Regions from separate parts of the Pseudarthrobacter sp. NPDC058119 genome, predicted to be linked through region 3. Evidence: riboswitches for the same ligand, from Rfam matches in the RefSeq annotation. Region 3 holds a riboswitch; each other region holds the start of a gene.

Region 1 (7,760 bases), on a different contig from region 3:
TGCTCCGGCAGGCGACATCCATTGCCATTGTCGGCGCCTCCGACAAACCGTCCCGGGCCAGCTACTTCGTGGCCACGTACCTGCTCTCCTCCACCCGCTACAAGGTGTACTTCGTGAACCCGGTGGTGAAGGAGATCCTGGGCCAGCCCACGTACGCATCCCTCGCGGACCTGCCGGAAAGCCCGGACATCGTTGACGTGTTCCGCAAGCACGACGACCTTCCGGGCGTCCTGGACGAGGCAGTAGCCACAGGCGCCAAAACACTCTGGCTGCAGCTGGGGTCCTGGCATGAAGGCGTCGCGGCAGGCGCGGAAGCGGAGGGGCTGAACGTGGTGATGGACCGCTGCGTGAAGATCGAGCACGCGCGCTTCCACGGCGGCCTCCACCTGGCCGGTTTCGATACCGGTGTGATTTCGTCCAAGCGCCAGGTCATGGCCTGACCAGGCTCTGAAGAAGACAGCAGCGGGTCCGTCCAACGGGCCCGCTGCTGCTGTGTTGCGACTATTTCGCCGGAGACGCGGGCTTCTGGCCGTTTCCCTGCCCCGCGCCCTGGGAACCTGCCTGGCCCTGGACCACGCCGGCAGCGGGTTTCGCTGGCTCGTTGGCCGCACCCGGCGCTGCAGGCGCAGGTTCTGACGCCTGTGGGCCCGCCTTCCCCTGGCTTGCGGTGCCTGGTGCTGCCGGCACTTCTTCCGCCGCAGTTCCCCCGCTTTCCTTGCCGGGGCCGGCTCCGTTGCCCTGCGCGGCAGCCGCTGCTCCCGCAGGGGCACACGTCCCGCCGGCTGCCTCGTGGCCGACCGGGCCGGCACAGGGCGGCGTTCCGGTGCGCCCCTTCCCTGCGTGGCGGGAGGCTCCGGCGTGGCCCGGCAGGAGCCGGGAGGCAAGGTTGGCGGCGTCGCTGGCCCCACCGGCCGCAGCCTCCGGGCCGGCGGCAAGTTCCGCATCGGAAGCCACTTTGGGAGCACGGTAGCCATAGCCGGCGGCCGACGGATCGCCTACCGGGCTGCTCCAGGACGACAAGTCCTCCAGCAGCTGCTCCACCGGGCTGCTCCCGGGAGGCGTGGAGCTGGCGGCTACCCCACCAACTCCCAGCCCCATTCCGGCCACCAGCACCAGCCCCAGCGTGGTGGGGCGGTGCCTGCGACGACGGCGGCGGGCCAGCTCATCGGCGGGAGGCTCATCGTCCTGCTCGACTTCACGTTCTCCAACCGCGGCATCCAAGGCGGGTGCTGGTTCCTCCACCCGGGCTGCCCCACCTGCCGTGAGGAGCGCAGCGAGCTCCCCGGTGGGCTCGGGCGCGGGCAGGGACGCCAGGGCGCCCAGGGAATGGAGGGCGCGGCGAAGGTCCGCATCCTGTTCGAGGCCGACGTCCAGCAGCATGTCATCGACAAGGGCGGCAAGGTTTTCCGGGGCAGGCGTCATGGCGCGAGGTACTCCTTCACTGCGGCAAGTTCCCGGAGCTTCAGCAAGGCACGCCGCTGGAGCTGCTTCACCGAACCGGCGCTCTTTTCCATGGTCTCCGCCGTCTGCTCCACCGTGAGGCCGCCTACCAGGCGCAGCGACAGGACATCCCGCTGGTCCCGGGGCAGCCCGTCCAACAGTGTGAGCACCTCCCGTGGTGCGATGCGCCGCAGGGCTTCGTTCTCGGCCGAGCTGTCCTCGCGCTGGTCGAGCTCGGGCTCGAAGGGCAGCCTGGCCGGAGTCCGGCTCTGGCGGCGATGGTCATCCACCATCCGGGCGTGGGCAACGGAGAAGATAAAGGTCCTCAGCCCGGACTCCCCTCCCCGTACGGTACCGAGCCGTGGCAACACGGACAGGAACACTTCCTGCATGGCGGCCTCCGGATCCTCGACTCCCCGGGCCGTGAGATAGCCCAGAACCTGTGACGCGTACGTCTTATAGACCAGGCTGAAGGCAGCGGTCCCGGAAACTGGCTGGTCCGGAGCCTCGTCTGTCTGTGCATCAGTCACTGACGTGGTGCTTTCCGTCAAGAAGGGTGGTGGCAAGGCGGGCGTTCGGTACGTCCGGAACGCTGCCCTTACTTTACCCTCCGGTAACCGCACGGCCCGAAGCGCCACGGCCCAGGGGCCGGTGACGGGTGCAGCCTGGGCAGCCGCCCTCGCGGAAAGACAAAAGAGCCGGCCTGGAACGTGATGGGGGACAGGTTCCAGACCGGCGCTTCATAGGGGTAATCGCTCCCGCTGCCCGGAGGGTTACGCCTTTTCAAAAAAAGTTTGAAATCCTTTCAGCGCGTTGCCGTCCTGGTCCAGCGGGGCACTGTGCCATGCCGGCGGGGCACCCCTGCCAGCACGAAGGCGTGCACCGTGGCGGGCGTGCGTTCCTCGGTGCATACGGGTACGACGGCGGCCGGAAGCTCCACCGGGATGGCGGCAGCAGCCCCAGCGGGTACAGGAGCGGGACGGGAGAGGGCCCCGGCGGGACAGAGATCTGTCACCAGGCCAGTTCCGGCACATTCGCGGACCGCGGCTATCCCTGCCACCACGGCGGCTTTGTCCTCGAAAGGGCCGGAGGTGGCGATCACGGCCCCGTCCGGAGCCAGGAGCCGGAACCGGAAGAACGAATCAGCGTCAACGAATGCTTCAAATTTTCCGGCCATGACGATCCTTCCTTGGGCACCAGGTGGTACAGACGAGTCTGGCTGCGGCACCGGAAGCCTCACAAGACCGCGCGCGTTAAGCCTGTGTAAATTCGCTCTCCGGCCACCAAAAACAAGCGGCAGGCAACCTGTAAAAGGTGGCCTGCCGCCGTCGTACCGCCTCCTCCGGGAGGGAGGCTTAGTCGTTGATGAGGTCGTTCACCACGATGGTCTGGTCCCGGTCCGGGCCAACGCCGATGGCGGAGAACCGGGTTCCGGAGAGCTTCTCCAGTGCCAGCACGTAGTTCCGTGCGTTCTCCGGCAGGTCCGCCAGCGTCCGGGCTCCGGTGATGTCCTCGTTCCAGCCGTCGAAGTACTCGAAGATGGGCTTGGCGTGGTGGAACTCGGTCTGCGTCATGGGCATTTCATCGTGCCGCACGCCGTCGACGTCGTAGGCCACGCACACGGGAATCTGTTCGATGCCGGTGAGCACATCCAGCTTGGTCACGAAGTAGTCCGTGAAGCCGTTGACGCGGGAAGCGTGGCGGGCCAGGACGGCGTCGTACCAACCGCAGCGGCGCGGACGGCCGGTGTTGACGCCGAACTCACCGCCGGTCTTCTGCAGGTACATGCCCATCTCATCGAAGAGCTCCGTGGGGAACGGGCCGGCACCAACGCGGGTGGTGTAGGCCTTGATGATGCCGATGGAGCGGGAGATCCGGGTGGGGCCGATGCCGGAGCCCACCGAGGCGCCGCCGGCGGTGGGGTTGGAGGAGGTAACGAACGGGTAGGTGCCGTGGTCCACGTCCAGGAACGTTGCCTGGCCGCCCTCCATCAGGACCACCTTGCCCTCGTCCAACGCGGAGTTGAGGACCAGGGTGCTGTCGATGACCAGCGGGCGGAGCCGCTCGGCGAACGACAGGAAGTACTCCACGATCTCGTCCACCACAACGCCGCGGCGGTTGTAGACCTTGACCAGGAGTTCGTTCTTCTGCCGCAGCGAGCCTTCCACCTTTTGGCGGAGGATGGATTCGTCGAAGACGTCCTGGACGCGGATGCCCAGGCGGGCCACCTTGTCCATGTAGGCAGGGCCGATGCCGCGGCCGGTAGTGCCAATGGCCCGGCTGCCCAGGAAGCGTTCGGTCACCTTGTCCAGCACCTGGTGGTACGGGGCCACCAAGTGGGCGTTGGCGGATACCCGCAGTTTTGAGGTGTCGGCGCCGCGTGCCTGGAGTCCGTCGATTTCCTGGAAGAGGGCCTCCAGGTTCACCACGCAGCCGTTGCCGATGATGGGAACGGCGTTGGGGCTGAGAATGCCTGCCGGAAGCAGCTTGAGTTCGTACTTTTCACCGCCTACGACGACGGTGTGCCCGGCGTTGTTGCCGCCGTTGGGCTTGACGACGTAGTCAACACGGCCGCCCAGCAGGTCGGTGGCCTTGCCTTTTCCTTCGTCGCCCCACTGGGCTCCTACGATCACAATTGCTGGCATGGGATCCTCCCCCATTCGTTCGGACTGCCCTGGCCCGGCCACCAGGTGGCAGGCCCATGCAGCGCCGTTCATGAGAATGCCCCGAACAGACCGGCCTTCGCATGGGCCGCAGCGCGGCACGGCGAAGCAAGAGTTCCGGGGCTCTTACCACCCAAGTTTAGCCGATAGGGCACTTTGTCCACTGTTGTGGCCCGCCGCGGCCCTTTCTGCCAAAAGGCCGCGGCGGCCGGTGCCGTCTATTCGTCCTCGGCCTCCCCGGCGGGCCGGGACGTCTGCTCGGCGAGCGTGTCCCAGAAGGAGGTGTCGGCGTCGGCAATGGACCCGTCCGCGATGGCTGCGGCCGTGGAGGTCAGCGTGGTGACGGTCTGCTTGATCAGGTAGCCGTTGCTGCGTTGCCCGAGTGCGTAGCCGTCCAGGTAGTGGTCCGACATGCCGCGCATCTCGAAGAGCAGGGTGGCGATGCCGTACTCCACGGAGATGCCATTGCGGCTGATGGTTTCGGCACTGCCGCCCTGGTACTTGCCCAGGTGCCCCCAGCCGGTCGAGTCAACGTTGTTGAAGACCACGGCGCCGAGCTGCTTTGATTTTTCGACGACGGCGGGGTCGGCGTTGGGGGTGGTGGGGTACAGGATGGAACCGGATACCAGCTTGCCGTCGCGTTCGGCCCGGGTGCCCTGGTGGTGCAGGTCGATCATGTAGTCGATCCTGTACTTGCGCATGACGTTGTTGTGCAGCGCCTGGGTCTCCGGCTGGACCTTGGCCACGTGGTCCCGGTTCAGGTCCACGCCCTCGGCGTTGTAGCGGGTGAGGTTGCGGTCCCCCTTGGCAAGGTAGTTATCCAGGGAGAAGTTCACGTCCCCCATGGCCCCGTCCGCATTGAGCATGGGCACCACCAGGATGTTCACGCCTTTGAGGATGTCCGCGGATTTACCGGTCCCCAGGTGCTTGATGAACTCCATGGCGCCCTCGGTGGTGAGCTGCTCGTTGCCGTGCTGCTGGGTCAGGTACAGGATGGTGGGCTTGGCGGGGTCCGAAATGTACTTGACCAGGTGGATATCGCGGCCCTTAACCGTCTGGCCGATCACCTCCAGCTCCATGGCCGGTTGCTTGGCGTCCTGGGCCTTCAGGAACGAGACCATCTGTTCGTACGTGGCGAGCTTGGACGTGGTGATCTGGCCCTTGCCGTCGTAGTTGGGACCTTCGCCCACGGCGTGTGCCAGCGGGGCGGGGCCTGCGACGACGGCCAGTGCCAGGGCGCCGGAGGCGGCAAGGGTCCCGAAATTTGCCAGGGATTTCTTCACAGTGCGTTACCTCTTTCGAGTGCATCGGGGTGCCGCCAGCCGGCTCCATCGCGGCGGCGGCATGTGACACCCAGCCAACCAAGCTTAACGAAACCTGTCAATAAGCTGAACGGAAGCTGTAAGCATGCTGCCGCCGGCTGGGTAACGGCAGGGAGCCCGGCCGGACAGCGGGGCACGACATAAAGCGGCGCAGACTTGCCCCAAGGCGGGTTGCTCGATTTATGTGAGAGTGAACCATCCGGAGCGGCCGAGAGACCTGGCTCGATGACGCCGCAGCAACCACGGTCCAGCAGGATTCCTGCCGGCCGAAGGTGCTACTGCCAGGACCGATGGAAAGGAAGATTCCAGCATGCCCCTGAATACCGACCACATCCGCACCACCCACGCCGGATCGTTGCCCCGCACCCCGGAACTCATCGCCGCCAACGCCGCCAAGGAAACCGACGGCATCACCCCGGAATTCCTGGACCTCCTTGAAACGTCCGTGGTGGACGTGGTCCAGCGCCAGAAGGACCTCGGCATCGACATTCCCAACGACGGCGAATACGGGCACACGATGGCCAACTCCGTGGACTACGGAGCCTGGTGGAACTACTCCTTCGCACGGCTGGGCGGCCTGGAGCCGACCAACGTTGACCGGTGGGCCGACGCCCAGGTGCACCGCTCCTCCCCCGGCAACATTGTCCTGACCTCCTTCCCCGACCGGCGCGACCGGCAGGCGTTCAACGAGGCCTACAACGATCCCTCCTCGGGCATCCTGTCCCACCGCAAGAGCGTGACCCAGCCCAAGATCGCCGGACCGCTGACCTACACGGGCCAGGACCTGGTCGCATCGGACATCAAGAACCTGAAGACCGGCCTCGCCGCCGCCGGGCTGTCGGACGGCTTCGTAGCATCCCTCTCCCCCGGCTCCTGCGCGCGCGTGGCCAACGAGTACTACAAATCCGATGAGGAACTCGTCTACGCCTGCGCCGATGCCATGCGGGAGGAATACAAGGCGATCGTCGACGCAGGCCTCACCGTGCAGCTCGACGATCCGTCCTTGGCCGAGAGCTGGGACCAGATCAACCCCGAGCCCAGCCTGGAGGACTACCTGAAGTTCATCCAGCTGCGCGTCGAAGCCACCAACTGGGCCCTCCGCGACCTGCCCCAGGACCAGATCCGGCTGCATGTCTGCTGGGGTTCCTGGCATGGCCCGCACACCACGGACATCCCGTTCGCCGACATCATCGGCTCCGTGCTGCAGGTCAACGCCGGTGCGTACTCCTTCGAGGCAGCCAACGTCCGCCACGAACACGAATGGCGCGTGTGGGAGGACACCAAGCTCCCCGAGGGAAAGGTCATCATCCCGGGCGTCGTGTCGCATGCCACCAACGTGGTGGAACACCCCGACCTGGTGGCCGACCGCATTGTCCGCTTTGCCGACGTCGTCGGCCGCGAGAACGTCATCGCCTCCACCGACTGCGGCCTGGGCGGCAGGGTGCACCCACAAATCGCCTTCGCCAAGCTGGAGGCCCTCGGCGAGGGCGCGCGCCGCGCCACCAGCCGCCTGTGGTAGTTCGACGCCTGGCGGCATAGCCGCCCCCGGACGTGCCGGTTCCGCGTTCCGCCGTGGCGGATCCGCGGGACCGGCATTTCCGTTCCCGGGGGCTTGGTAAACTGGACAAGGCCGGCCCGGAGTCGGCCCACCCCAATCAACCGCCGCTGATGTGTCGCGCCCCCGCGTGCCCTTTTCCGTGGCGGCAGCAACGCCAATCCCCGCAGGAGAACCAGCACTTCATGACAGCCCTGGCCCCAGAAACATTCCACGAACAGCTCATGAGCCGCCGCTACGAACCCAGCGTTGCAGCCGTCAACGAATTGTGTGATTCCCTGCAGGAGGCCAAGCCCGGAACCGTGGTGCCCTATGTGGACCCGATGCACGACGTTGAGGAATGCCGCATCATCAGCCTGTTCTCCAACATCGGCGAGGCGGATCCGTCCGGATTCATCACGGCCGGGGACCAGGACGCGGCCACCCGCATGCTCGGCATCCAGTGGAAGTTGGGCCTGCGCCCCGAATTCGTCATGCCGTGGAACGTCCACCCCTGGCACATCGCCGGCGAAGCCAACGGCAAGTTCACCCCCGACCAGATCCAGGCAGGCCTGAAGCCACTGCTGAAGTTCCTGGCCCTGGTGCCCCGTGCCTCAGTAATCGTGGCGCACGGAACCGAAGCCAACCGGCTGGCCAACGCACTCCTGAAGACCGAAGTTCCGCTGCTCTGGCGCCGCGGCCTGAAGACCTACAAGGTCCGCTCGCTCAGCGGCCGGGCTTTCGCCGGTTCCCCTGCGCGCCAGGAGGAGTACCTCGAGGACATGCGCGCGGCCTACGCCG
Region 2 (7,760 bases), on a different contig from region 3:
TTGCAGGAACGCTTGACCATATTGCGGATGACGCATTCGAGGTCGTACTGCTCCGTGCATTCAGGGCAGTCATCGAGATGGTTCTTGATTTCGGTAATGTCCTCGCGGGTCAGTGCCCCGTCGAGGTACTCGTAGATGCGTTGCATCCGGGTATCGTCGCAGTCGCCCAATCCCTGGCAGTCGCTCATTTCCTGTTCTCCTGTGCTTTGCTTCCTGCCGCGTCCGACGCATCAGCGGCCGTTTTGAATCCCCGCTCGGCGGCGTATTCCGCCAGCATGTCCCGCAACATTCGCCGGCCGCGGTGGAGCCGGGACATCACGGTGCCGATGGGCGTATTCATGATGTCTGAGATTTCCTTGTACGCGAAGCCCTCCACGTCAGCGAAGTAGACCGCCAGCCTGAACTCTTCAGGAATGTCCTGGAGCGCCCGCTTGACGTCCGAATCCGGAAGGTGGTCCAGGGCTTCTGCTTCGGCCGAACGGAGTCCGCTCGACGTGTGCGACTCGGCCCGGGCCAGCTGCCAGTCCTCGATGGTGTCCGAATTCGACTGCAGCGGCTCGCGCTGCCGCTTGCGGTACAGGTTGATGTACGTGTTGGTCAGGATCCGGTAGAGCCAGGCTTTGAGGTTCGTGCCCGGCTTGTACTGGTGGAAGGCAGAGAAGGCCTTGGTGTAGGCCTCCTGGACCAGGTCCTCCGCGTCCGACGGGTTGCGCGCCATCCGCATCGCCGCAGAGTAGAGCTGGTCCACATACTGCATGGCGTCCCGCTCAAAGCGCAGGCGGCGCTGTTCCACGGTCTCCGCGGCAACGTCCAGGGCGCTGTCCTCAGCCTCCGCTGCTGCGGCCGGTGATTCGGCCGGCGCCTGCCCTGCGGGAAGCGGCGCCGCGCCTGCCCTGCCGTTCACTTCGCCGGGGGACGCCTCATACATGGCCGCAACGGCCGGATCCAGGGTACTCATTGCCTTCAAGTCTACTGTCAGGCGCCCAGCCGGGGGCATGCCGTACTCCGGCGGCTCGGTGGCAAGCTTGTCCACTTCCACCGGTCCCGCCTGCCTGGTTCCGTCCAACACCTTCCGCAAGGCCCAACTCCGCTCTGTATCGGGTGAATGATCGCCAGGGCCCACGTCGCGGACCCAGTCGACATAACCCTCCCCCGCGGGCAAATATTCCCCAAAAGTGCAAGACTAGGACCGACTCCGCCGCTTGCCGCGGCTCGTCCATCCAGGAGGAAATCCATGTCCTTTGTCCGCACGCTCGCCAGGCCCATGCTTGCCTCCAGTTTCGTTCTTGCCGGACTGGACAAGCTCAAGAACTCCGATGACACCGCCCAGCAGCTCTCACCCCTGCTGCGCAAGGCCGCAGCCTCCCTTCCCTTCCAGACGAACGAGAAGACCCTGGCCCGCGTCATCGGCGGTACCCAGGTGGGCGCCGGTGTCCTGTTCGGCCTTGGCAAGTTTTCCCGGCTCTCAGCCGGCCTGCTCACTGTCGTTTCCCTCCTGAACACCTTCGTGGAATGGCGCAGCGCGGACATCAGCAGCAAGGAAGGGCGGGAGAACCGCAGGAACCAGCTGCTCAAGAACCTCTCCCTGAGCGGGGGCGCACTGCTCGCCTCCGTGGACACGGCAGGCAAGCCCGGGCTGGCCTGGCGCGCCGAGCACCTTGCCGCCGACGCGCGGCGGAACGCCTCGCACCTGGCCGCCGACGCCCGCCGGACCACCACCAAAAAGCTGAACAAGGCGGACAAGACTGTACGCCGCGCCGTCGAACACGCCGCGGGGGCCTAGGCACGAATGACCGCAGCAGCTGCCACCCGGGTATCCGGAACACCTGGCCAGTACTGGGCCGCACCGTTTGCGTCCCGTCCCGTCAATGCGACCGTGACGGTGCCCGGATCGAAGTCCCTGACCAACAGGTACCTGGTCCTGGCCGCCCTCGCGGACGGACCATCGCGCCTGCGGGCTCCCCTGCACTCCAGGGATTCTGCTTTGATGATCGATGCGCTGAGGCAGCTCGGCGCGACCATCACCGAAGTGCCTGGCGACGGCGACTTCGGGCCTGACCTGGAGGTTGTTCCGATCCCGGCGTCGGCGGCGCCATCCGCCACCAGGATCGACTGCGGGCTGGCCGGCACCGTCATGCGGTTCGTCCCGCCCCTGGCAGCGCTCCGCAGCGGAGCCAGCGTGTTCGACGGCGACCCGCACGCCCGGAAGCGTCCCATGGGGACCATCATCGAAGCCCTCAAAGCCCTGGGCGTCGCGGTTTCCGCCGAGGACGGCAGCACGCCGTCGTCCCTCCCTTTCGTGGTGGAGGGCACCGGGGCGGTCCGGGGCGGCCACCTGGTGGTTGACGCCAGCGCCTCCTCGCAGTTTGTCTCCGCCCTCCTGCTGGTGGGAGCAAGGTTCGACGACGGCCTGCACCTTGAGCACGTCGGGAAACCGGTGCCCAGCCTGGACCACATCAACATGACGGTGGCTGTCCTCCGCGGCGCCGGCGTGTCGGTGGACGACTCGGTCCCCAACCACTGGGTGGTGGCGCCGGGACCCATCCAGGCGTTCGACCAGAGAATCGAACAGGACCTCTCCAACGCCGGGCCCTTCCTGGCGGCGGCCCTGGCCTCGCAGGGCACGGTCCGCATCCCCAACTGGCCCGCGGAAACGCAGCAGGTGGGCGACCTCTGGCGCGGGATCCTCACCCGAATGGGTGCCACGGTCACCCTGGCGGACGGAGTGCTGACCGTCATCGGCGGACCCGAAATCAAGGGCGGCGACTTTGCCGACACCAGTGAACTGGCTCCCACGGTGGCGGCACTCTGTGCCCTGGCCACGGGACCTTCCCGGCTCAGCGGAATCGCCCACCTTCGCGGGCACGAAACGGACCGGCTCGCGGCCCTGGTCGCGGAGATCAACCGGCTCGGCGGCGACGCCGAGGAAACCAGTGACGGCCTGGTCATCCGGCCCTCCCCGTTGCACGCCGGCGTCGTCCACAGCTATGCAGACCACCGCATGGCCACCGCCGGGGCAATCCTGGGCCTCTCGGTAAGCGGCGTCCAGGTGGAGGACATCGCCACTACGGCCAAGACCTTGCCGGACTTCCCGCAACTGTGGGCGGGCATGCTGGCCCAGTCTGCTCCCGGGGCATCGGGGCCGGAAGGGCGTGCCAGTGGCGCGGAGCACTGACTCCTGGGATGAATCCGACGTCCGGATCCGCCCCAGCAAGAAAGGTTCCCGCCCGCGCACCAAAGACCGGCCCAGCCATGACGACGCCGTTACCGGGCGGATCATTACCGTTGACCGGGGCCGGTACACGGCAGTCGTGGGCGAGGACTCGGATAACGAGCGCATCGTCATCGCCGCGCGGGCCCGCGAACTCCGCCGGTCACCGGTGGTTGCAGGCGACTTCGTCTCGCTCGTGGGCGACGTGTCAGGCGCGCCGGACACGCTGGCCCGCCTGGTGAAGATCCAGGACCGCCACACCCTCCTGCGCCGCAGCGCCGACGACACTGACCCCGTGGAACGGGCTGTGGTGGCCAACGCAGACCAACTGGTCATCGTCGTGGCGGCCGCCAACCCGGAGCCCCGCACCGGGTTCATCGACCGTGCCCTCGTGGCAGCCTACGATGCCGGAATCGAACCGATCCTGCTGGTCACCAAGGCCGACGTCAAGGACCCGGCTGGGCTGCTGTCCAATTACACGCACTTGGAATTCCCGGTGATCATCAGCCGCACAGCGGACGCGCAGGCGTCCGGAATCGATGCGCGGTCCGATGACGGCCTCTCTGCCCGGCTGGACAGTGCGGCGGTGGCCGACCTCCGCGCCCACCTCGACGGCAAGGTCACCGTGATGCTCGGACACTCAGGGGTAGGAAAGTCCACCATGGTGAACGCACTGACCGGGGCCGAGCGGGCCACGGGCGGAGTCAATGCGGTCACGGGCCGTGGCCGCCACACGTCATCGTCGGCCCTGGCGCTGCGCCTGGCGGACGCGCCGGCCGGCAGCTGGATCATTGATACCCCCGGCATCCGTTCCTTCGGCCTGGCACATGTGGACCCCGACCGGATCCTGCGCTCCTTCCCGGACCTCTCCCCCGGCATCGAAAACTGTGAACGCGGGTGCAAGCACACTGCGACTGCGGTGGACTGTGGCCTCGACGACTGGGTGGCAGGCGGACACGCGGGTCCCACCGGCCCGGCGCGCCTGGCATCGCTCCGGCGGCTGCTTGGGGCGGATCCGCGCATGGAAGCGCAGGAAACCAAGGAGCTCGGCAGCGTCAACTGACGCGTTCTCCCGGCAGATGCGTCCGCAGACGGTAGTTTGTAACCATGATCCAACCCGCTTCGAGCTACAACGATGACCTGCGCCTGGCCCATGTCCTGGCCGACTCCGTGGATGACCAGACCATGAGCCGCTTCAAGGCCCTGGACCTCCATGTTGAGACCAAGCCGGACCTGACGCCCGTCACCGATGCCGACAAGGCGGCAGAGGAAGCCATCCGGGGCCAGCTCTCCCGTTCCCGGCCCCGCGATGCCGTCCTCGGCGAGGAATTCGGCAGCACCGGGCACGGTTCGCGGCGCTGGATCATCGATCCGATTGACGGGACCAAGAACTTTGTCCGCGGCGTGCCGGTCTGGGCCACGCTGATCGCCCTGGTAGATGAAGGCGAACCCGTGGTGGGTGTGGTCAGCGCCCCGGCCCTCGGCAAGCGCTGGTGGGCGGCCAAGGGCATGGGCGCGTACATGGGCAGGTCCCTGGCAGCCGCGACCCGGCTCCGCGTCTCCAACGTATCGACCCTCTCCGACGCTTCCCTCTCCTACTCCAGCCTCAGCGGCTGGAAGGAACGCGGCAACCTCGACGAGTTCCTCGGGTTGACCGAGGACGTCTGGCGGACCCGGGCCTATGGCGATTTTTGGTCCTACTGCATGGTGGCAGAGGGCTCCGTGGACATCGCCTGCGAACCGGAGCTCAACCTCTACGACATGGCTGCGCTGGTGCCGATCGTGGTTGAGGCGGGCGGCCGGTTCACCTCCCTGGAGGGCGAGGACGGACCGTTCGGCGGGAACGCGCTTGCCACCAACTCGATCCTGCACTCCGAGGTGCTGCACCGCCTCAACCCGTACCTGGACGATCTGCTGTAACTGCCACGGTTTGCCCACATAAACGAATATTGCGACGCCGGACACCTCCAGACGGGGGTGTCCGGCGTCATTTATTCGATGTTGCGTAATAAAGCCCTTAACAATTGCCGCGGCTTCCAGCCTGACCGCCCCATGTCCTACGCTTTTAGGCAGGTCACGAGTGCCAGCGCAAAACCCCGGTTTGCTGGCCGGCAACCCTCCATTCGCGGCGGGGTGCCCCGGGTGACGACCAGGCCGGTCCGGAGTGGATGCGGCAAGCGCGGATTCCGTATGCCGGAGTCCTGTATTCAAGTGAGGTCTTCGTGACAACTGCCACCGTCTCCCCCCAGCCCATTGCCGAAGCCGGTGTTGCCGGCGAGCGCCGTGCCGCCGCCGGCCGGCCCCTTGCCGCCGTGACCGGCGCGGAAATCCAGGCCCCACTGATCTCCGGCGGCCACATCCGGTACGCGAACCTCGACTATGGAGCATCCGCTCCGGCGCTCTCCGTTGTCTCCGCCTACCTGAACGAGATCCTTCCGTACTACGCCAGCGTCCACCGCGGGGCCGGCTACGCGTCCCAGATCAGTACCTCGGTTTACGAAAATGCACGCAGCATCGTCCGGGACTTCGTGGGCGGCCGGCCGGACGATTCGGTCATCTTCACCCGCAACACCACTGATTCGCTGAACCTCCTGGCGGGCTGCCTGCCGCGGACGGACGGCCGCCCCGACGGGGACGTCCTCTATCTGGACATCGAGCACCACGCCAACCTCCTGCCGTGGCAGGGCGTCCCGCACCGCAGCATCGTTGCCGCGGACACCATCACCGGCACCCTTGACGCCGTCCGCGCCGAACTCGGACAGGGCGGCGTCAGCCTGCTGGCAGTCACCGGCGCCTCCAACGTCACGGGCGAAATCCTTCCCATCCAGGCCCTGGCAGCGCTGGCCCACCAGCACGGCGCCCGGATCGTGGTGGACGCGGCCCAGCTGGCGCCGCACCGCCGGGTGGACATCTCCGCAGACAACGTCGACTACCTCGCCTTTTCCGGCCACAAGCTGTACGCGCCCTTCGGCGCGGGCGTCCTGGTGGGACGCCCGGACTGGCTGGACACCGGCGTGCCGCACCTGGCCGGCGGCGGGGCGGTCAAGGAAGCAAAGCTCGACGGCGTCAGCTGGGCCACCGGCCCGGCACGCCACGAGGGGGGCTCGCCGAACGTCCTCGGCGCCGCCACCCTGGCCCGCGCCACCCAGGTCATCGCCGAACTCGACCAGGACCGGTGGCACGCGCACGAATCCGCGATCCGTTCCTTCCTGGTGGAGGGACTGCAGGGCATCGACGGCGTCACCGTCCACCAAATCTTCAAGGACACCAACCCGGAAACCGACACCATCGGCGTGGTCAACTTTTCGGTCGAGGGCTACGACGCAGGCCTGGTGGCCGCCTACCTGTCCGCAGAGCACGGGGTGGGCCTGCGCGACGGACGCTTCTGCGCCCACCCCCTGCTGAAGCGCCTGGGCCTGCCGTCCGGCTCCCTCCGGGCAAGTTTCGGCGTGGGCTCGCGGCTGGAGGACGCCGAGCGCCTCCTTGCCGGTATCCAGGCTTTGCGAAGCACGGGACTCGGCTGGGACTACGTGGTGGACGCGGGCCGCTGGGTGCCCGCCAACGACTTCCGCACCTACCCGCACTGGGCGCCCAATACCCCCGGGACTGCCGGTGCGGCCCCCTGCCTCGACGACTAAGCGGCGTAACGGCGGCTGCCGGCCGGCGCCGGCCATGCGGTAAATTCGAAGGACATCCGCAGGCAGCACCAGAAGGAGGCCACGCGTGGTTCGGGGTGGCCCCAGGCTTGATCACGGCCGGCGCACGGAGCTCGGGCAGAGCTTCCAGGACGGCGGCCGGCACTACCAGCGCGTCCGGCCCGGCTACCCTGCGGAATCGGCACGGTGGCTGGTGCCCGCCGGTGCCCATGACGCCCTGGACGTGGGAGCGGGTACCGGAAAGTTCACCGCCTTACTGCTGGCCATGGGACTGAATGTCACCGCCGTCGACCCTTCGGCGGACATGCTCGCCCAACTGGAGGCCCACTGCCCTGCCGCCACGGCTGCGGCGGGGACGGCCGAGGCGACAGGCCTTCCCGGCGGGGCCTTCGACGTCGTCACCGTTGCCCAGGCGTGGCACTGGTGCGATCCCCTCGCGGCAAGCACCGAACTGGCAAGGGTCCTGCGGCCGCACGGAACCCTGGGCCTGGTGTGGAACCAACTGGACACCTCCGTCCCCTGGGTGCACCGGCTCTCCCGGATCATGCACGCCGGCGATGTCTACCGGCCCGGCCACAAGCCCGTCGTCGGGCCCGAATTCCACGGGCTCAAGGGGCATGTGACGCACTGGCAGGACAGGGTGACCACCGGCGACTTGATGGAGCTGACCAAGTCGCGCAGCTACTACCTGCGAGCCGGTGAGGCGACGCGGGCAAAGGTCCTTGCCAACCTGGACTGGTACCTGCATGAACACCTGGCCCATGCTCCGGGGCAGGAACTCGACCTTCCCTACCTGACGCTGGCCTGGCGCGCCACCAGGGCCTGACCCGGCTGGCGCGCGCTGCCGGACCAGCCAAACCGGTAGGCTTGGATGTGTGAAGACCAGCGCGCCC
Region 3 (7,760 bases):
ACCCGATTGAACGAGCGCTGGGCGGTAGGCCGGCCGGCGGTAGCCCTATTACGGGTTCTTGTTGATTCCAAGCGTGCCTTCGTGAAGTCTTGCAGCATGGGCGGGGGACTACGACACGGATTGGCCTTGGGGAGTGCGGTCTTGGCGTTGGCCGGATGTGTGCTCACCGGGCGATTGTGGAGCATTCACGAACAGACGTCGGACTGGGTTCTCTGGCCTCGAGAGGTTCCGTCCAAAGTCCAGTTTGCCGGGCGCGAGTACAACTGCGGCCCTGACCCAGAGCCCGCGCGCACTGATGTTTCCCTCCTGACGGTCCAAGGCAAAACCGCCGGTGGAACCGAAATCCTCGCCGCTCCCTCCTCCGATCAGGCCCGGGTATTCATCGTTGTGAGGACTGCCAAAAGATATGTTGCCTGCGGCCTGCTGGGCGGCCCCTAGCTCCGGACTCGGGCTGCGCGCTACTTTTCTGGCCTCACCTCAGGTGTAGCAGCAGCTGCCAGTCCGCCTGCGGGTCAGCGGGCAGATTGTAGAACCGTCCATGAAATTCATCCCAGAGGGGATCTGTGGGGCAAAGGTCGCCGGGGTCCGGTTCGTCCTCGCCTGGCGGTTCTTCGACGGGAGGATCAGGCCACAGTGGCATCGAGGCGAGAAGCTGCCGCCACAGCGCGTCCTCCGCTGGCGCGGAGGCTTCCAATTCAACCCCCGCCACAACGGCACCTCGAACAGCGTGCGCCGGCAGGATGCCGGGTGGCCAGTGGGTTGGTTCTGCGTCTTGTTGTTCTGGTTTGTAGTGCCTGCCGGTGGGTGAGGTCCAGCCGGGTGGTTCATTCTTGTTGGCCGGGCCGGGTGTCCATTGGCTGTGGTGTTTGAGTCGATGGTGTTTGGGGCAGAGCTGGGCGAGGTTGCTGACATCAGTGGTGCCGCCGTGTTCCCAGGCTTGGAGGTGGTCGGTGTCGTTGTCGGGGGTTTTGTTGGTGCAGCCGGGGAAGGTGCATTTGGTGTCGCGCATCCTGATCCAGTGTTTGATGGGGCCGGTGAGCCGGTAGTTTTTCCGGCCGATTTCCAGGGGTGTCCCGTCCCTTGGGTCGACCAGGACCCGGTAGAACGAGTCGGCGCCGCCGGCGACGAGTTTCCGTGCCATGGACGCCGGGATTGGTCCGAAACCATCCAGCATGGCTGGTTCGTCGGTGAGGCCGAGGAGGGCGAACACCGGCACGGTGACCAGGACATCGGCCCGCGGGGCAGGGACCTTCCCGATCCCTGTGACACCCTGGGTGCCCGGGGCGGTGCCGGTGGAACCCTCACCCGGCACCTGCCCGGCGCCGAGGAGCAGGGAGGCGGCGATGTCTGGGCGGAGTTGGGTGAGGGTGCGTTCTTCGTTGGGGCCTTGGAGGCCGCGGGCGGTGGCGGTGGTGCGGTTCCAGATCGCGCACGCGGTATCGCCGGGGAGGTAGAGGGAGAGCCAGGCCATGCCGTCCGTGTCGGGGGTGTATTCCATCCGACGGTCAGCGGCCCCTTTGGCGTGGCGTTTCTGGATTGATTCGGGGTGGTGGCGTTCCCGCCAGCTGCGGACCTTGGCCCGGAACCTGGACGGAACGAGGTCCCCCGGGGCGGCGCCCCGGGCGGGGTTTGGTGTGTCGGGGTCGAAGAAGTGCGCCACCAACGCGGCTGCACCACTCCCATCGAGGCCTTCGGTTTCGTCCGCGATGATGCGGGCGTGCTGCCAGGACATCGCCCCGGCGGCCAGGGCCCCGAAGGCCAGCGGGAGGGAACAGACCCGCCGTGACTGCTCCACCAACGCCCCCGCAGCCGCGGAGTTGATGGTCAGGACCCCGGCGATCTCCTCCACCACCGACATCCGCACATAAGTGCAGTCCGTAACGGAGGCATCCGGCGGCGTCATCGCCTCCTGGAACCCAACGGCCTCGGCAGCATCCCGTGCTTTCACCGCAGCCAGCTGTGCCTCCAGCCGGGCTGCAACCTCCAACCGTTCCAGCCGGATCTCATACCGCCGCTGCAACACATCAACACCGGAACCAACGGCGGTCAACGCAGCATCGTCCAGGTTCTGGTCCTCAAAAGTGAGCGCATCCAGGGCAGCAACAGAGGCACGAACACCCTCCAAAACCACCCCAACACCACCGCCGATTCCCATACCCACATCATCCAACGACCCACTGACATTCAAAGTGCTCGCGGCGCCGGCGCCTCATCACCGCGCGCAGGGGGAAGCCACTTAAATGGATTCGGCCGCCATTGGGTGGTGACGCCGTTGTCACCACCCAATGGCGGCCGAAGTTTGCCCGGGCGCAACCCGGGAACCTCCCCGAAGTGGTCCAGGGAGGAAAGGGGTGAGGGTCAGATGGTGACGGCTCCGTTGGCGGTCTCAAAGGTGACCGAGAGGATGCCCGGGGTACCGTGCGGGGCGACCCACTCCACGGCAACGTCCTCGAGCGGCTTCTCCACGGGCTCACCCAGCCACTCGGTGACGCGCGAGGCGGAACCGGCGATGGTCAGGCAGCTCATCTTGAGGTTGCTCTCGTAAGCGTGGGACGGGTGGAGGGAGGGGTCGCCCTCCCACTTGAGCATGTACGGCACCTGGGGATCGGCGATGAGGCCCAGGATCCCGATCTGCTTCCAGACCAGCTCGCGGCCGTCCGGGAACTTGCGATTGCCGTTCACGGCGGCGCGGCCCAGGCGTTCCTCGAAGGGGGCGAGGTCGTCCACTTCGACGCACCAGCCCATCCAGCCGCCACCGGCAGCGGAGCGGGCGCGGACAGCCTGCCCGAAGGGTGCCTTGTCCGACGCCGGGTGGTCCAGGACCTCGACAACTTCCAAGTACTTGTGGCCGGCCAGGGGGATGATCATATTCCGGGTTCCGAAGCGGGGGTGTACGCCACCCTTCACTGCCTCAACGCCGAGGGCAGTTGCAATTCGTTCGGTGGTGGCCGCGAGGCCGTCGTGTTCACAGGCGTAAGAGACGTGATCCATGCGCATGGCAACATCTTGGCACTTTGTGATGCGGCTCTCAGCTAAGGGTACCCTTACTGGATTTGCGCGCACTCAATGGCCATGGGGAGGCCGCCGAAAAGACCATGTTCGTCACAATCCTGTTCACGACAACAACGCTGTTCCTAGACTTGGCGCAGGTCATGAGTGCCAGCGCCAAGCCCCGGCTCGCTGGCCGGCAACCCTCCATCCGCGGTGGGGTGCCCCGGGTGAAGACCTGGCTGTCCGGCAAGAGCCGGCAGCAAGCGCGGCCCGCACTGCCGGTGAGCATGCCGGGCCCATGTCAAAGGAGATTTGGATGTCCAACGGTTGGTCCTTCGAAACCCGCCAGATCCACGCTGGCCAGGAAGTGGACAGTGCCGCGGGAGCCCGTGCCCTGCCCATCTACCAGACCACGTCCTTCGTGTTCCCAACAGCCGAGAGCGCGGCAAACCGCTTCGCACTGTCCGAACTCGCGCCCATCTACACCCGCATCGGCAACCCGACGCAGGACGCAGTGGAACAGCGGATCGCCAGCCTCGAAGGTGGTTTGGCAGCGCTGCTGCTGAGTTCCGGCCAGGCCGCTGAAACGTTCGCGGTCCTGAACATCGCGGAGGCCGGCGACCACATCGTGGCCAGCCCCAGCCTCTACGGCGGAACCTATAACCTGTTCGCCCACACCCTGAAAAAGTTCGGCATCTCCGTAACGTTCGTGGAGGACCCCGACAACTTGGACCAGTGGCGCAACGCAGTCCAGCCCAACACCAAGCTCTTCTTCGGTGAAGTGGTCTCCAACCCCCGCCAGGACGTCCTGGACATCGAGGGCATCTCCGAAGTCGCCCACCAGGCCGGCGTGCCCCTCATCGTGGACAACACCCTCTCCACCCCGTACCTCATCCGCCCGCTGGAGTGGGGCGCGGACATCGTGATCCATTCCGCCACCAAGTACCTGGGCGGCCACGGCACAGCCATCGCCGGCGTGATCGTCGATTCCGGCAAGTTCGATTTCAGCAAGGACCCGGAACGGTTCCCAGGCTTCAACACCCCGGATCCCACCTACAACGGGCTGGTCTACGCCCGCGATCTGGGAGCCGATGGAGCGCTGGGGGCCAACCTCTCCTACATCCTCAAGGCGCGGGTCCAGCTCCTGCGCGACCTGGGCTCGGCGGTCTCGCCCTTCAACGCCTTCCTGATTTCCCAGGGCCTGGAGACTTTGAGCCTGCGGGTGGAGCGCCACGTTGCCAACGCCACGGAAGTGGCGCGCTGGCTTGAGGCAAGGGACGACGTCGAATCGGTCGCCTATGCCGGGCTGCCGTCCAGCCCCTGGTACGAGCGTGGCCGCAAGTACGGGCCCAAGGGGACGGGCGCCGTCGTCGCCTTCAACCTGGCCGGCGGAGCGGAGGCGGGCAAACGCTTCGTCGACGCCCTGGAGCTGCACTCCCATGTGGCCAACATCGGCGACGTGCGCTCCCTGGTCATCCACCCGGCGTCGACCACCCACAGCCAGCTCTCCCCGGAGCAGCAGGCTGTGGCCGGGGTGCACCCGGGACTCGTCAGGCTTTCCGTGGGGCTGGAACACATCGACGACATCCTCGCCGACCTGGAAGCAGGCTTCAGGGCTGCGAAGAGCGCCTAGACGGGCAAAGTACGACGCCGGGCCTCCACTCGGGCGGTAAGGCGGGGCGGGCAGCAAGCCGGGAAGTCACAACCAGTCACACTCTTGGCCTGGACCGGGGAGTATTTCGTACACTCGATCCAGGTCATGAGTGCCAGTGACAGCCCCGGCGTGCTGGCCGGCAACCCTCCATCCGCGGTGGGGTGCCCCGGGTGAGGACCTGGCCTGCCGGTCAAATGACGGCGGGCAAGCGCGTAGAAGAGGTCTTGCCATGACGGTTACCGTCGCCCCAAAAACCATCCCCGAACACGGAATTGTCCGCTACGCCTCCATCGGGGGACTGGAACTCGAAGCCGGGGGATACCTCCCGGACGTCACCCTGGCCTACGAAACCTGGGGCACCCTCAACGCGGACGCCAGCAACGCCATCCTGATCGAGCATGCGCTGACCGGCAGCACGCACGTAACCCGTGGCGACACGGACGAAGAAGGCTGGTGGGAACAACTCGCGGGCCCCGGCGCCCCCGTGGACACCGACCGTTTCTTCGTGGTGTCCATCAACATTGTGGGCGGCTGCTACGGCTCCACAGGCCCCTCCTCTCCCGCCCCCGACGGATCGCCCTGGGGCTCCCGCTTCCCCCTGGTCACGCTGCGGGACAGCACCGAGGCGGAAGTCCGGCTCGCAGACCAGCTGGGAATCAAGAGCTGGTTCGCGGTCCTTGGCGGCTCCATGGGCGGCGCCCGCGCACTGGAATGGGCAGTGACGTACCCGGAAAGGGTGCAGCGCTGCGCCGTCATCGCCGTCGGGGCTGCCAGCACCGCAGAACAAATCGCCTTTGCCCAGGCCCAGACCCTGGCCATCCGGCAGGATCCAAACTTCAACGGCGGCGACTACTACGGCGGTCCCTGTCCTGAAGAGGGCCTGGCCCTTGCCCGGCGCATCGCCCACATCACCTACCGGTCCGCCGCCGAACTGGAAGGCCGCTTTGGCCGGTCAGCCCAGGCATCCGAGTCGCCCCTTCAGGGGGAAGTGCTCGCAGCCCGCGGCCGCTACCAGGTGGAAAGCTACCTGGACCACCAGGGCAACAAGCTCGTGAAGCGCTTTGACGCCAACAGCTACATCGCCCTGACCGAGGCACTGATGAGCCACGACGTCTGCCGGGGCCGGGGAACCCTGACCGAAGCGCTGGCGGCTGCTACTGCACGCTTCTTCGTGGCCGCCGTCGACTCCGACCGGCTCTACTTCCCGTCCCAGTCGCGGGAGCTGGCGCAGTCGCTGCCCGGCGACGTGGACGTCCACGTCATCCAGGCGCCCATCGGCCACGACGGGTTCCTCACCGAAATTGGGCAACTGGGGGCACAGCTGAGGAGCAGCTTCCTGGTCTAGGGGCATCCAGCAAACCGCCAGCAATGTGCATTAGTGCAGATGCCTTCTGCACTAATGGGCGTTGAGGTTGCACGGGCAGGCAGACCATACTCATCGAAGCCGGCTTTCGTGGTGTACATCACACGCGGCTGCCATCGACTGTCCCCGTGGTGTCGACGACGACGCCGAAGGAGTTCGCATGAGTACGGAACGCTCCGCCGCAAGGCTCACCGAAGAAACCGACGTCAAGGCATCAGGCCTGAAGAAAGTGGTGACCGCCTCCATGGCCGGCACCGTCGTGGAGTGGTACGAGTTCTTCCTCTACGCATCGGCCGCCACCCTGGTGTTCGGGAAGGCCTTCTTCCCCAACGCCGGGACCGAGCTGGACGGCATCATCGCCGCCTTCCTCACCTATGCCGTGGGTTTCGTGGCCCGTCCCATCGGCGGCATCGTGTTCGGCCACTTCGGCGACAAGTTCGGCCGCAAGCAGCTGCTGCAGCTGAGCATCGTGCTGGTGGGCGTCTCCACCTTCCTGATGGGCTGCCTGCCCACCTTCGCGCAGATCGGCTACTGGGCTCCGGCGCTGCTGGTCATCCTCCGGTTTGCGCAGGGCTTCGCTGTTGGCGGGGAATGGGGCGGCGCCGTCCTCCTCGTGGCAGAGCACAGCCCCAGCAAGTCACGCGGGTTCTGGGCCAGCTGGCCGCAGTCCGCCGTGCCGCTGGGCAACCTGCTGGCCACGGCCGTGCTGTTCGTCCTGTCCTCCACACTGACCCAGGACGCCTTCCTCGGATGGGGCTGGCGCGTTGCCTTCTGGCTGTCCGCGGTGATCGTCCTGATCGGCTACTACATTCGTACCAAGGTCAACGACGCGCCCATCTTCCTCGAGGCCCGCAAGGAAGTGGATGCCGGCCACAAGGGCTACGGCGTGGCCGAGGTCTTCCGCCGCTACCCGCGCGGCGTCTTCACCGCCATGGGCCTGCGCTTCGCGGAAAACATCCTGTACTACCTGGTGGTGACGTTCTCCATCACCTACCTCAAGACCGTGGTGCAGGCCGACACCACACGCATCCTCCTGCTGCTGCTCCTGGCCCATGCCGTCCACTTCGCCGTGGTGCCCATGATCGGCAAGCTCTCGGACCGTTTTGGCCGCAAGCCCGTCTACATGGCCGGCGCCATTATGGGGGCCACCTGGGGGTTCTTCGCGTTCCCCATGATGGATACGAAGAACGACTTCATCATCCTGGCCGCCATCATGATCGGCCTGGTGTTCCACGCCTTTATGTACGCCGGGCAGCCTGCCATCATGGCGGAAATGTTCCCCACCCGGATGCGCTACTCAGGCGTCTCCCTGGGCTACCAGGTGACCTCGATCGTGGCCGGCTCCCTGGCCCCGATCATCGCCGCTTCACTTTTGGGCACCTACAAGTCCTCGGTCCCGGTGGCCGTCTACCTGCTCATCGCCTGCGCCGTCACCGCCGTCGCGGTCTTCTTCCTGAAGGAGACCCGCGGCGTCTCACTCCACGACGTGGATGCAGCCGACGCCAAGGGCACCGCCGACCTGTTGGCCGCCAGCAGGAAGTAGGGATCCCATGAAAGCCGCCGTCCTGTACGCAACCGTCCCCGCCACTGGAAACGCCCCCGGTAAGAGCAGCTACGCCGATGCCCGGCCGCTGCTGGTGCAGGAGCTCGAGCAGCCGGAGCCCCGCGCCGGTGAGCTGGGGGTTGCCATCACCTATTCGAGCCTGTGCCATTCGGATCTCTCCGTGGTGGACGGCTCACGGGTCCGGCCGC
Region 4 (7,760 bases), on a different contig from region 3:
GGATGGAGCAGGGCAAGCAGAACCTGAGCCTGAAAATGATCCAGCGGCTGGAAAACATCTTTGACCGCAGCATCGTGAACGTGGGCAAGCCGAAGATGACGCACCTGCGGGTGGAAGGCGGGCGCACCCTGTCCGGCGCCGTGGACGTCAACAGCAGCAAGAACGCCGGCGTGGCCCTGCTGTGCGCCAGCCTGATCAACCGCGGCACCACCGTGCTCCGCCGGCTGGCCCGGATCGAGGAAGTCAACCGCATCGTCGAGGTGCTGACCAGCATCGGCGTGGAGTGCACCTGGCTTAACGACACGGACCTCCGCCTGCGCCGGCCCGCCGTCCTGGACCTGGATGCCATGGACGTGGACGCTGCCCGCCGCACCCGCAGCGTCATCATGCTGCTCGGCCCCATGCTGGACGAGTCGCGGGAGTACCGCCTGCCGTATGCCGGCGGCTGCGATCTGGGCACCCGCACCGTGGAGCCCCATATGCAGGCTTTGCGCGAGTTCGGCCTGTCGGTGGAAGCCACGGCGGGTTTCTACACCGTCCAGGCCCCGCCCGCGGATGGGGAGGACCGGTCCTTCGTCCTCACCGAACGGGGGGACACCGTCACCGAGAACGCGATCATGGCCGCGGCCCACCGGTCGGGAACCACTGTGATCCGCAACGCCAGCCCCAACTACATGGTGCAGGACCTGTGCTTCTACCTGCAGATGCTCGGCGTCACCATCGACGGCGTGGGCACCACCACCCTGCGGATTGCCGGCCGGCCGGAAATCGACGCCGAGATCGAGTATTTCCCCTCTGAGGACCCCATTGAGGCCATGAGCCTCATCACGGCAGGCATCGTCACCAACTCCGAGGTCACGGTACGCCGGGTCCCCATCGAGTTCATGGAAATCGAACTGGCCACGCTGGAACAAATGGGCCAGAAACTGGAGGTCTCGGGCGAGTACATGGCCCGCAACGGCCGCACCCGCCTGGTGGACGTCACCACCAAACCCTCCGAGCTCCGCGCGCCCGAGGACAAGATCCATCCCATGCCGTTCCCCGGGCTGAACATCGACAACCTGCCGTTCTTTGCCGTGATCGCTGCGAACGCCCACGGCCAGACCATGATCCACGACTGGGTGTACGAAAACCGTGCCATCTACCTGACGGAGCTGAACCGGCTCGGCGCGCAAGTGCAGCTCCTGGACCCGCACCGGATCTACGTCAACGGGCCCACCAAGTGGCGCGCCGCCGAGGTCGGCTGCCCGCCGGCACTCCGTCCGGCCGCCTGCCTGCTGCTGGCGATGCTGGCCGCGCGGGGCGTGTCCGAGCTGCGGAACATCTACGTCATCGAGCGGGGTTACGAGGATTTGGCGGAGCGACTGAACACCATCGGCGCCAAGGTGGAGTACTTCCAGGACTAGGCATTCATCCTTCGTCATGAAGTGCGGCGCCCCTTTGAATGCCCTGCGGGCGCGGCAGAATGTTCGTATGCGTACATTCGGCGTCGAGGAAGAACTCCTGATTGTTGATCCGGAGTCCGGGGAGCCGCTTGCCCTGGCCGATGCCCTCCTGGCCAGCCACCGCGTGGCAGCAGACGATGCTCCCGTGGAGCTGGACGGCAGGCATGCCGGCAGCCAGGCGGATTACGACGACGAGATGGGCCTGAGTGCCGAGCTCAAGCTTGAGCAGATCGAGACGCAGACCCGGCCGTGCACCGATTACGGAAGCCTGCTGGAGCAGATCCGGGCCGGCCGGACGCTGGCGGACCAGGCAGCCCGAAAGCACGGGGCCCGGGTTGCGGCGCTCGCCACCTCTCCCGTGGCATCGCCCAGCCACACCACGCCGGACCCGCGCTACGCCAGGATGCTGGAACGCTTTGGCCTCACTGCCCAGGAACAGCTGACCTGCGGTTTCCACGTCCACACCTTCATTGAATCGCCGGAAGAAGGCGTGGCGGTCCTGGACCGCATCCGCGACAAGCTGGCGGTGCTCACCGCGCTGAGTGCGAATTCGCCGTTCTGGAATGGCGTCCCCACCGGATTCGAAAGCTACCGGACGCAGGCCTGGAACCGCTGGCCCACCGCGGGCCCGGCAGGCATTTACGGAACGTATCCCGCGTACCGCCGCGTGGTGACACGGTTGCTGGACAGCGGCGTCATGCTTGATGAGGGCATGCTGTATTTCGACGCCCGCCTCTCCCGGAACCATCCCACGGTGGAAGTACGGGTGGCTGACGTATGCCTCCGGGCCGAGGATGCGGCCCTTATCGCCGTGCTGGTCCGCGCCCTGGTGGAATCCGCCGGCCGGGAATGGCGCGACGACGTGGACCCTGCCCCCGTACCCACAGTGCTGCTGCGGATGGCGTCCTGGCAGGCCAGCAGCGCCGGGCTGAGCGGCGAACTCCTGGACTTCGGCAACTTCAGGCCGGCGCCGGCCGCGGATGTGGTCCGTTCCCTGGTGGACTACCTGGCACCCGTCCTGGCGGAACAGGGCGAACTGGCCCTGGCCCGGCAGGGGGTGGAGGACATCATCGCCCGCGGGACAGGGTCGGCTGAGCAGCGCCGCGCGCGTGACAAGGCCCTGGCGGGGCAGTCGCCCGAGGACATGGGGTTCGGCGCCGTGGTGCGGCAGGCCGTCCACCTGACGATGCGCGACGCGCTGGACCTGTCAGACGTGGCGGACGCGCCCGAGCTGCTGCGCGTGCGCCAGGCCTGACCCGCCGCTTGGTTTGCCCGTCCGCGGCATGCATATTCCTTTTCGACGCGCATGCTCCTTTGCGCGCGCCACATTCGTGCGCGCCAGGGAATCTGCGCGTCGAAAACGCGGAGGCGCGTCGAAAACTAGATCTGCTTCAGCGCCTGCTCGAGGTCGCGGAGGAGGTCTTCCGGGTCCTCGAGCCCCACGGAGAGCCGGACCACGCCGTCGCTCAGGCCGATCGCGGCCCGCCCCTCGGGGCCCATGGCGCGGTGGGTGGTGGTGGCCGGGTGCGTGATCAAGGACTTGGCATCGCCCAGGTTGTTGGATATGTCGATGATCCGCAGCCCGTCCAGGAGGGCGAAGGCTGCTTCCTTGCCCGAACGGCCGCCGGTCGGGGCCAGTTCGAACGTCAGGACCGTTCCGCCGGCACTCATCTGCTTCGCGGCCAGCCCGTACTGCGGGTGCGACTTCAGGAGCGGATACTTCACCCAGCCCACCGCCGGCTGTTCCTCCAGCCATTCGGCCAGCCGCAGCGCGGTGGCGGACGAGTGGTTGACGCGCAGGCCCATGGTTTCCAGGCCCTTGGTCAGGACCCAGGCGTTGAATGCGGACAGTGCAGGGCCCGTATGGCGCATCAGCTGCTTGACGGGTCCGTCGATGAACTCCTTGGTGCCGAGGATGGCGCCGCCCATCACCCGGCCCTGCCCGTCGATGTGCTTGGTACCCGAGTAGACGATCACGTCGGCGCCGAGGTCCCCGCAGCGTTGCAGCAGGGGAGTGGCAAAGACGTTGTCAGCCACCACGGTGGCACCGGCCGCATGCGCCAGCTCACTGACGGCGGCGATGTCGACGATTTCCTGCATCGGGTTGGACGGGGACTCGAAGAAGACGGCGGTGGTGGGCTTGGACAGGGCTTCGCGCCACTGGTCAAGGTCCGGACCGTCCACGAAGACCGTTTCCACGCCCCACCGTGGCAGGATCTCGTTCAGGATCACAAAGCAAGAACCGAACAGCGAACGGGCAGCCACCACGCGGTCGCCCGCAGCCAGCAGGGCGCCCAGCGCGGTGAACACGGCAGACATGCCCGACGCCGTCGCGAAGCAGGCTTCGGTGCCTTCCAGCAGTCGAAGCCGTTCCTGGAAGGTGGCCACGGACGGGTTGCCGTAGCGGGAGTAGACAAAGCGCTCGTCCTCGCCGGTGAAGGCGCGTTCGGCTGCCGCAGCGGATTCGTAGACGAACCCGGAGTTCAGGAAGATGGCCTCGGACGTTTCCTGGAAGTTGGAGCGGTCCAGGCCTCCGCGGACTGCCTGCGTATCGGGGTTCCAGCCGGGGGCGTCTGGGTTGAAGGTCACTTAGTTCTTTCCGAGGTTGGTGGGGAAGCCGCGGTTCTTCCAGCCGTTGACGGTGCGTTCGCCGTAGCGGTCCGGCTCGCCTTCGAAGCCCTCCAGCACGCTGTACGCGGTGAAGCCGGCCTGGGTGGCGGCAGTCGCGGCCGCGATGGACCGCTGCCCGGAGCGGCACAGGAAGAGCAGTTCCGCCTGGGAATCCTCCGGCGCCTGCGCCTGGAGGTCCTTGACGAAGTCGGGATTGGGGATGCCGCCGGGGAAGGTCCACTGGATGAACAGGGGATCGTTGTCAGTGGCCTTGGTGTCCGGGATGCCGATGTGGGCCCATTCGCCCTCGGTGCGGACGTCAACCAGGATGGCGCCCTGCTCCAGCTTGGCCCATGCTTCCTGCGGCGTCAGGTCTCCTGCGTAGCTCATGCGTGGCCCTCGCCGTCGAAATCGCCCTCCAGGCCGGCGTCGAGCTGGTCCACTGCGGTGGCGACGGCGGCATCGGCCGTGGCGATCGCGGACGGCAGGACGATTGCCTGCGCCACGATGACGCTGGTGCCGTTGAAAGTAGCTGCCGGGCTGCCGTGCAGTACGTAGCCGTCGGCGAGTGCGGCGGAGATCCGCTCGCAGAATTCACGAGTGTCCGCGCCGGTAATCAGGCGGTAGGACAGTTTTTCGTCAGGGGCGGGCGCGTCGGACACGACGGATCTCCTTCTTTCACGCTTGCAGCTCGAATCGGTCGATATGCCGAGTATTCACCTGAGGCACCCCGCCGCGAAAGGGAGGGTTGCCGACCGGCAAGTCAGGGCTTGGCGCCGGTACTCATTACTCCCCAAAAACGTAACACTTGCCGCGCCAAGCCGCATTGCCGCCGTCGTCATGTTCCGTCATTGAGCTGCCCGCCACGCGGGGCAGGGGCGGCTGTGGACCGATAAAGTTCTACCGGGGGCGCCGCCCCGTATCCAGAGCAATGAGTACCGGGGGTCCTTGTCAGCATGCGGGCACACGTATCGCACCACCATGCCGCCAGCCGGTGGAACCGTCCGCGTTCCGCCGCGTCCTTCCTGGCCGCCGTTTTGATCGCCTTGCTGGCAGTGGTGGCCCCGGCGGCCCCGGCACAGGCGGCTGCACCCACTCCGGACAAGGGCAAACCCTGGCTGGGGGCGGTCCTGGAGTGGGGGGAGGATACCGCCGCGGGCTTCAGTGACCGGCTGGGTGCAAGCCCTGCGCTCTTCGGCCACGACATCACCATTCCGTACCGGGAATCAGAGCGGAACGACATCGAGGGCTTCCTGCAGCAGACGGCAGCCAAGGGTGCCCACGCCATGCTCACGGTCAAGCCGTCGGTGCCGCTGGATCAGCTCGGCACCGCGGAGGCGGAAGCGTTTACAGCGCTGGTGCGAGGCCTGACGTCGGGATTCAAGGGCCAACTGCTCGTCCGGTTCGCCCCCGACATGAATGCCAGCTGGGTGGCCTGGGGCCAGCAGCCGGCCGTGTACCGGCAGGCGTTCCAGGCGGTGTCGGCAGCGTTCAAGAAGGGCGACGGCGGCCGGGCCACCATGGTGTGGGCGCCGTACCTGGGGAAGGACTATCCCTTCGAACGCAACCGGAATGCGCCGCAGCCCGGAAGCGAGGGGTTTTCCCTGCTGGACACGAATGGCGACGGTACCTGGAACGGAAGCGACAGCGCCTATGCCCCGTACTACCCGGGTGACGATGCCGTGGACTGGGTGGGGCTGGCGGCCTACCACGACGACACTGCCGGCGCGGCCGCCGTCAACTCCCTCCCGCACTCCGGTGAACTCGAAGACATGCTGACGGCCTCAGGCAGCGAAAACTTCTACGGCACCTACGCCGAAGGCCGCAAGAAGCCCTTCCTGCTCCAGACCTCGGCGTTCTACAGCCCGGCGTCCGGCGGGGCGCCCGAGGCCGGGATCAAAACCGGGTGGTGGGACCAGGTGGTGGCCACCGCCACGTCGCCCGCGTTCGCCGGAACAGCCGCCGTGGTGTGGGACGAACGCACCAGCACCCGGGACACCGGCGTTGCGAGCATCAGCTGGCTGCTTACCGGCAACCCGGACATCGCCAAGGCCGCCCTGGACCGGTTGAAGGCCTCGCCTATGGTCGCCGGACCTGTCACCGAGGTGGCGGCCTCAGGCACCTATGAGCGCAGCAATACGCTCTCCGGTGCCGCCGCCTGGACTGTGGCTGCTGCCATGGTCATCCTCCTGGTGGCCCTGTGGCAGGTGCCGCGCCGGATCAACGCCGCCACGTCCTGGAGTTACCAGGACCCTTCCGCCAGGGATTCGCGGGTGGACCTGCTGCGGGGAATGGCCATTGTCTTCGTGGTGGTCAACCACCTGGGCATGGCCTCGCTGTTCCAGCTGCTCACCCAGGAGGCGGTGGGCTTCGTGTCAGGCGCCGAGTTGTTTGTCCTGTTCTCCGGCCTGGTGGTGGGCATGGTGTACGGGCCCAAGGCCAAGGAGGATTTCGGCAGGGTGGTGGACCTGACATCCCGCCGGGCCGGGAAGCTTTATGTCACTGCCCTGGCCGTGCTGATCGGCGTCTTCCTGTTGTCGCTGCTGCCTTTCTTCCACACCGAGGCCCTGACCACGTTCGTGGACCAGGGAACCGGCGGCGCCGGACACAGCGGCGCCGGCCGGACCTACGACCTCTATGCGGGCATGTCATCGCTGTTCCAGTTCCCCGTGCCGCCCCAGGTACTCCCGGCCATCCTGCTGCTGCAGTTCGGGCCCTGGCAGTTCAACGTCATGGGCCTGTACGTGGTGCTCCTGCTGGTCAGTCCCCTGATCCTTGCGGCACTAAACCGCGGCAAGGCCATCTGGGTGTTGCTGGCGTCCTTCGCCGTGTATGCGGTAGGCGCGGTGACCAGGTTCAGGCTGCTGCCGTCCCAGTTCGAGGACTCATTCCCGCTGCTGGTATGGCAGGTGCTCTTCGTACTGGGCCTGGTTGTCGGCTACCACCGCCGCGGTATCGTGGCCTGGCTGGCGGCGCACACCTGGGTGGTGGCAGCCTGCACCGCCGCGGCATTCGTCCTGGCCTTCCTGTCCTGGGGCAACCCGTACTTGGCCAACAACTACGACGTCCGCCTGGCGCTCATGCCGGACGCCGCCTACCGGACCATGTATGACGCGCTGTTTGGCCGGACCTACCTGGCGCCCGGCCGCCTGCTCAACGTCCTGGTCCTGGTGGTGGCCGCCTATGCCTTCCTCAGTGCCTACTGGAAACCGGTGCAGCGGGCCCTTGGCTGGTTCCTGATCCCGCTGGGCCGCGCCACGCTCTACGTGTTCATCATGCATGTGGTGCTGATCGCCGTCGTGGCCAACATCCCTGCGCTTCAGCAGCAGAGCATCTTCCTCAACACAGCCGCCTACGCCGTGGTGCTGGGCCTGCTGTGGGTGATGGTCCGGACCAGGTTCCTCTTCCGGATCATTCCCACCTAGGCGGAGCAGTCACACCGGCGGGAGGCATGAAAAATGCTGCGGCACCAAAGTGCCACAGCATGTGATCGTGCGGTTACGGGTGCCCGGCGCCGCGTTGGCAAGGCTTGGGGGTTTATACCAGCCGGGGGTAGCTGCTCATGATGTAGTCCGCCGCGGCAGGCCCCTTCATGCGCAGTCCGTTGTGGCGGGCCGAGACCCGGTGTTTCATGGCAGCCCAGAAGCTGGACTCGGTGCCGGCATGCTGTTCGTTGACGAAGCACCAACTCGTGTACAGCCCATA

What was found. A riboswitch is a leader RNA that binds a small molecule or an ion and turns the genes downstream of it on or off. The one in region 3 is predicted to bind S-adenosylmethionine.
Region 1: another riboswitch for S-adenosylmethionine. It lies ahead of ACFVTD_RS12335 (cobalamin-independent methionine synthase II family protein); the one in region 3 lies ahead of ACFVTD_RS07015 (homoserine O-acetyltransferase).
Region 2: another riboswitch for S-adenosylmethionine. It lies ahead of ACFVTD_RS00935 (aminotransferase class V-fold PLP-dependent enzyme); the one in region 3 lies ahead of ACFVTD_RS07015 (homoserine O-acetyltransferase).
Region 4: another riboswitch for S-adenosylmethionine. It lies ahead of ACFVTD_RS09455 (DUF1737 domain-containing protein); the one in region 3 lies ahead of ACFVTD_RS07015 (homoserine O-acetyltransferase).

The regions. Positions count from the first base shown of each region.
Region 1 is NZ_JBHVTN010000005.1:117,053-124,812, reverse strand. It holds gene ACFVTD_RS12365 (CoA-binding protein) at 1-440, shown strand, start outside; gene ACFVTD_RS12360 (hypothetical protein) at 502-1,422, opposite strand; gene ACFVTD_RS12355 (RNA polymerase sigma factor) at 1,419-1,970, opposite strand; gene ACFVTD_RS12350 (YegP family protein) at 2,246-2,617, opposite strand; gene ACFVTD_RS12345 (adenylosuccinate synthase) at 2,796-4,085, opposite strand; gene ACFVTD_RS12340 (M14 family zinc carboxypeptidase) at 4,322-5,386, opposite strand; SAM riboswitch class I at 5,618-5,722, shown strand; gene ACFVTD_RS12335 (cobalamin-independent methionine synthase II family protein) at 5,736-6,944, shown strand; gene ACFVTD_RS12330 (uracil-DNA glycosylase) at 7,166-7,760, shown strand, end outside.
Region 2 is NZ_JBHVTN010000001.1:196,543-204,302, forward strand. It holds gene rsrA (mycothiol system anti-sigma-R factor) at 1-188, opposite strand, end outside; gene ACFVTD_RS00910 (sigma-70 family RNA polymerase sigma factor) at 185-997, opposite strand; gene ACFVTD_RS00915 (DoxX family protein) at 1,235-1,783, shown strand; gene aroA (3-phosphoshikimate 1-carboxyvinyltransferase) at 1,790-3,175, shown strand; gene ACFVTD_RS00925 (ribosome small subunit-dependent GTPase A) at 3,159-4,274, shown strand; gene hisN (histidinol-phosphatase) at 4,319-5,131, shown strand; SAM riboswitch class IV at 5,284-5,397, shown strand; gene ACFVTD_RS00935 (aminotransferase class V-fold PLP-dependent enzyme) at 5,434-6,849, shown strand; gene ACFVTD_RS00940 (class I SAM-dependent methyltransferase) at 6,935-7,693, shown strand; gene ACFVTD_RS00945 (metal-dependent transcriptional regulator) at 7,743-7,760, shown strand, end outside.
Region 3 is NZ_JBHVTN010000002.1:453,240-460,999, forward strand. It holds gene ACFVTD_RS07000 (HNH endonuclease) at 473-2,155, opposite strand; gene ACFVTD_RS07005 (VOC family protein) at 2,359-2,997, opposite strand; SAM riboswitch class IV at 3,149-3,263, shown strand; gene ACFVTD_RS07010 (bifunctional o-acetylhomoserine/o-acetylserine sulfhydrylase) at 3,308-4,624, shown strand; SAM riboswitch class IV at 4,747-4,862, shown strand; gene ACFVTD_RS07015 (homoserine O-acetyltransferase) at 4,875-5,990, shown strand; gene ACFVTD_RS07020 (MFS transporter) at 6,169-7,551, shown strand; gene ACFVTD_RS07025 (zinc-binding dehydrogenase) at 7,559-7,760, shown strand, end outside.
Region 4 is NZ_JBHVTN010000003.1:330,504-338,263, reverse strand. It holds gene ACFVTD_RS09475 (UDP-N-acetylglucosamine 1-carboxyvinyltransferase) at 1-1,406, shown strand, start outside; gene ACFVTD_RS09470 (glutamate--cysteine ligase) at 1,474-2,700, shown strand; gene ACFVTD_RS09465 (O-succinylhomoserine sulfhydrylase) at 2,826-4,034, opposite strand; gene ACFVTD_RS09460 (rhodanese-like domain-containing protein) at 4,035-4,445, opposite strand; gene ACFVTD_RS09455 (DUF1737 domain-containing protein) at 4,442-4,717, opposite strand; SAM riboswitch class IV at 4,731-4,846, opposite strand; gene opgC (OpgC domain-containing protein) at 5,012-7,480, shown strand; gene ACFVTD_RS09445 (hypothetical protein) at 7,593-7,760, opposite strand, start outside.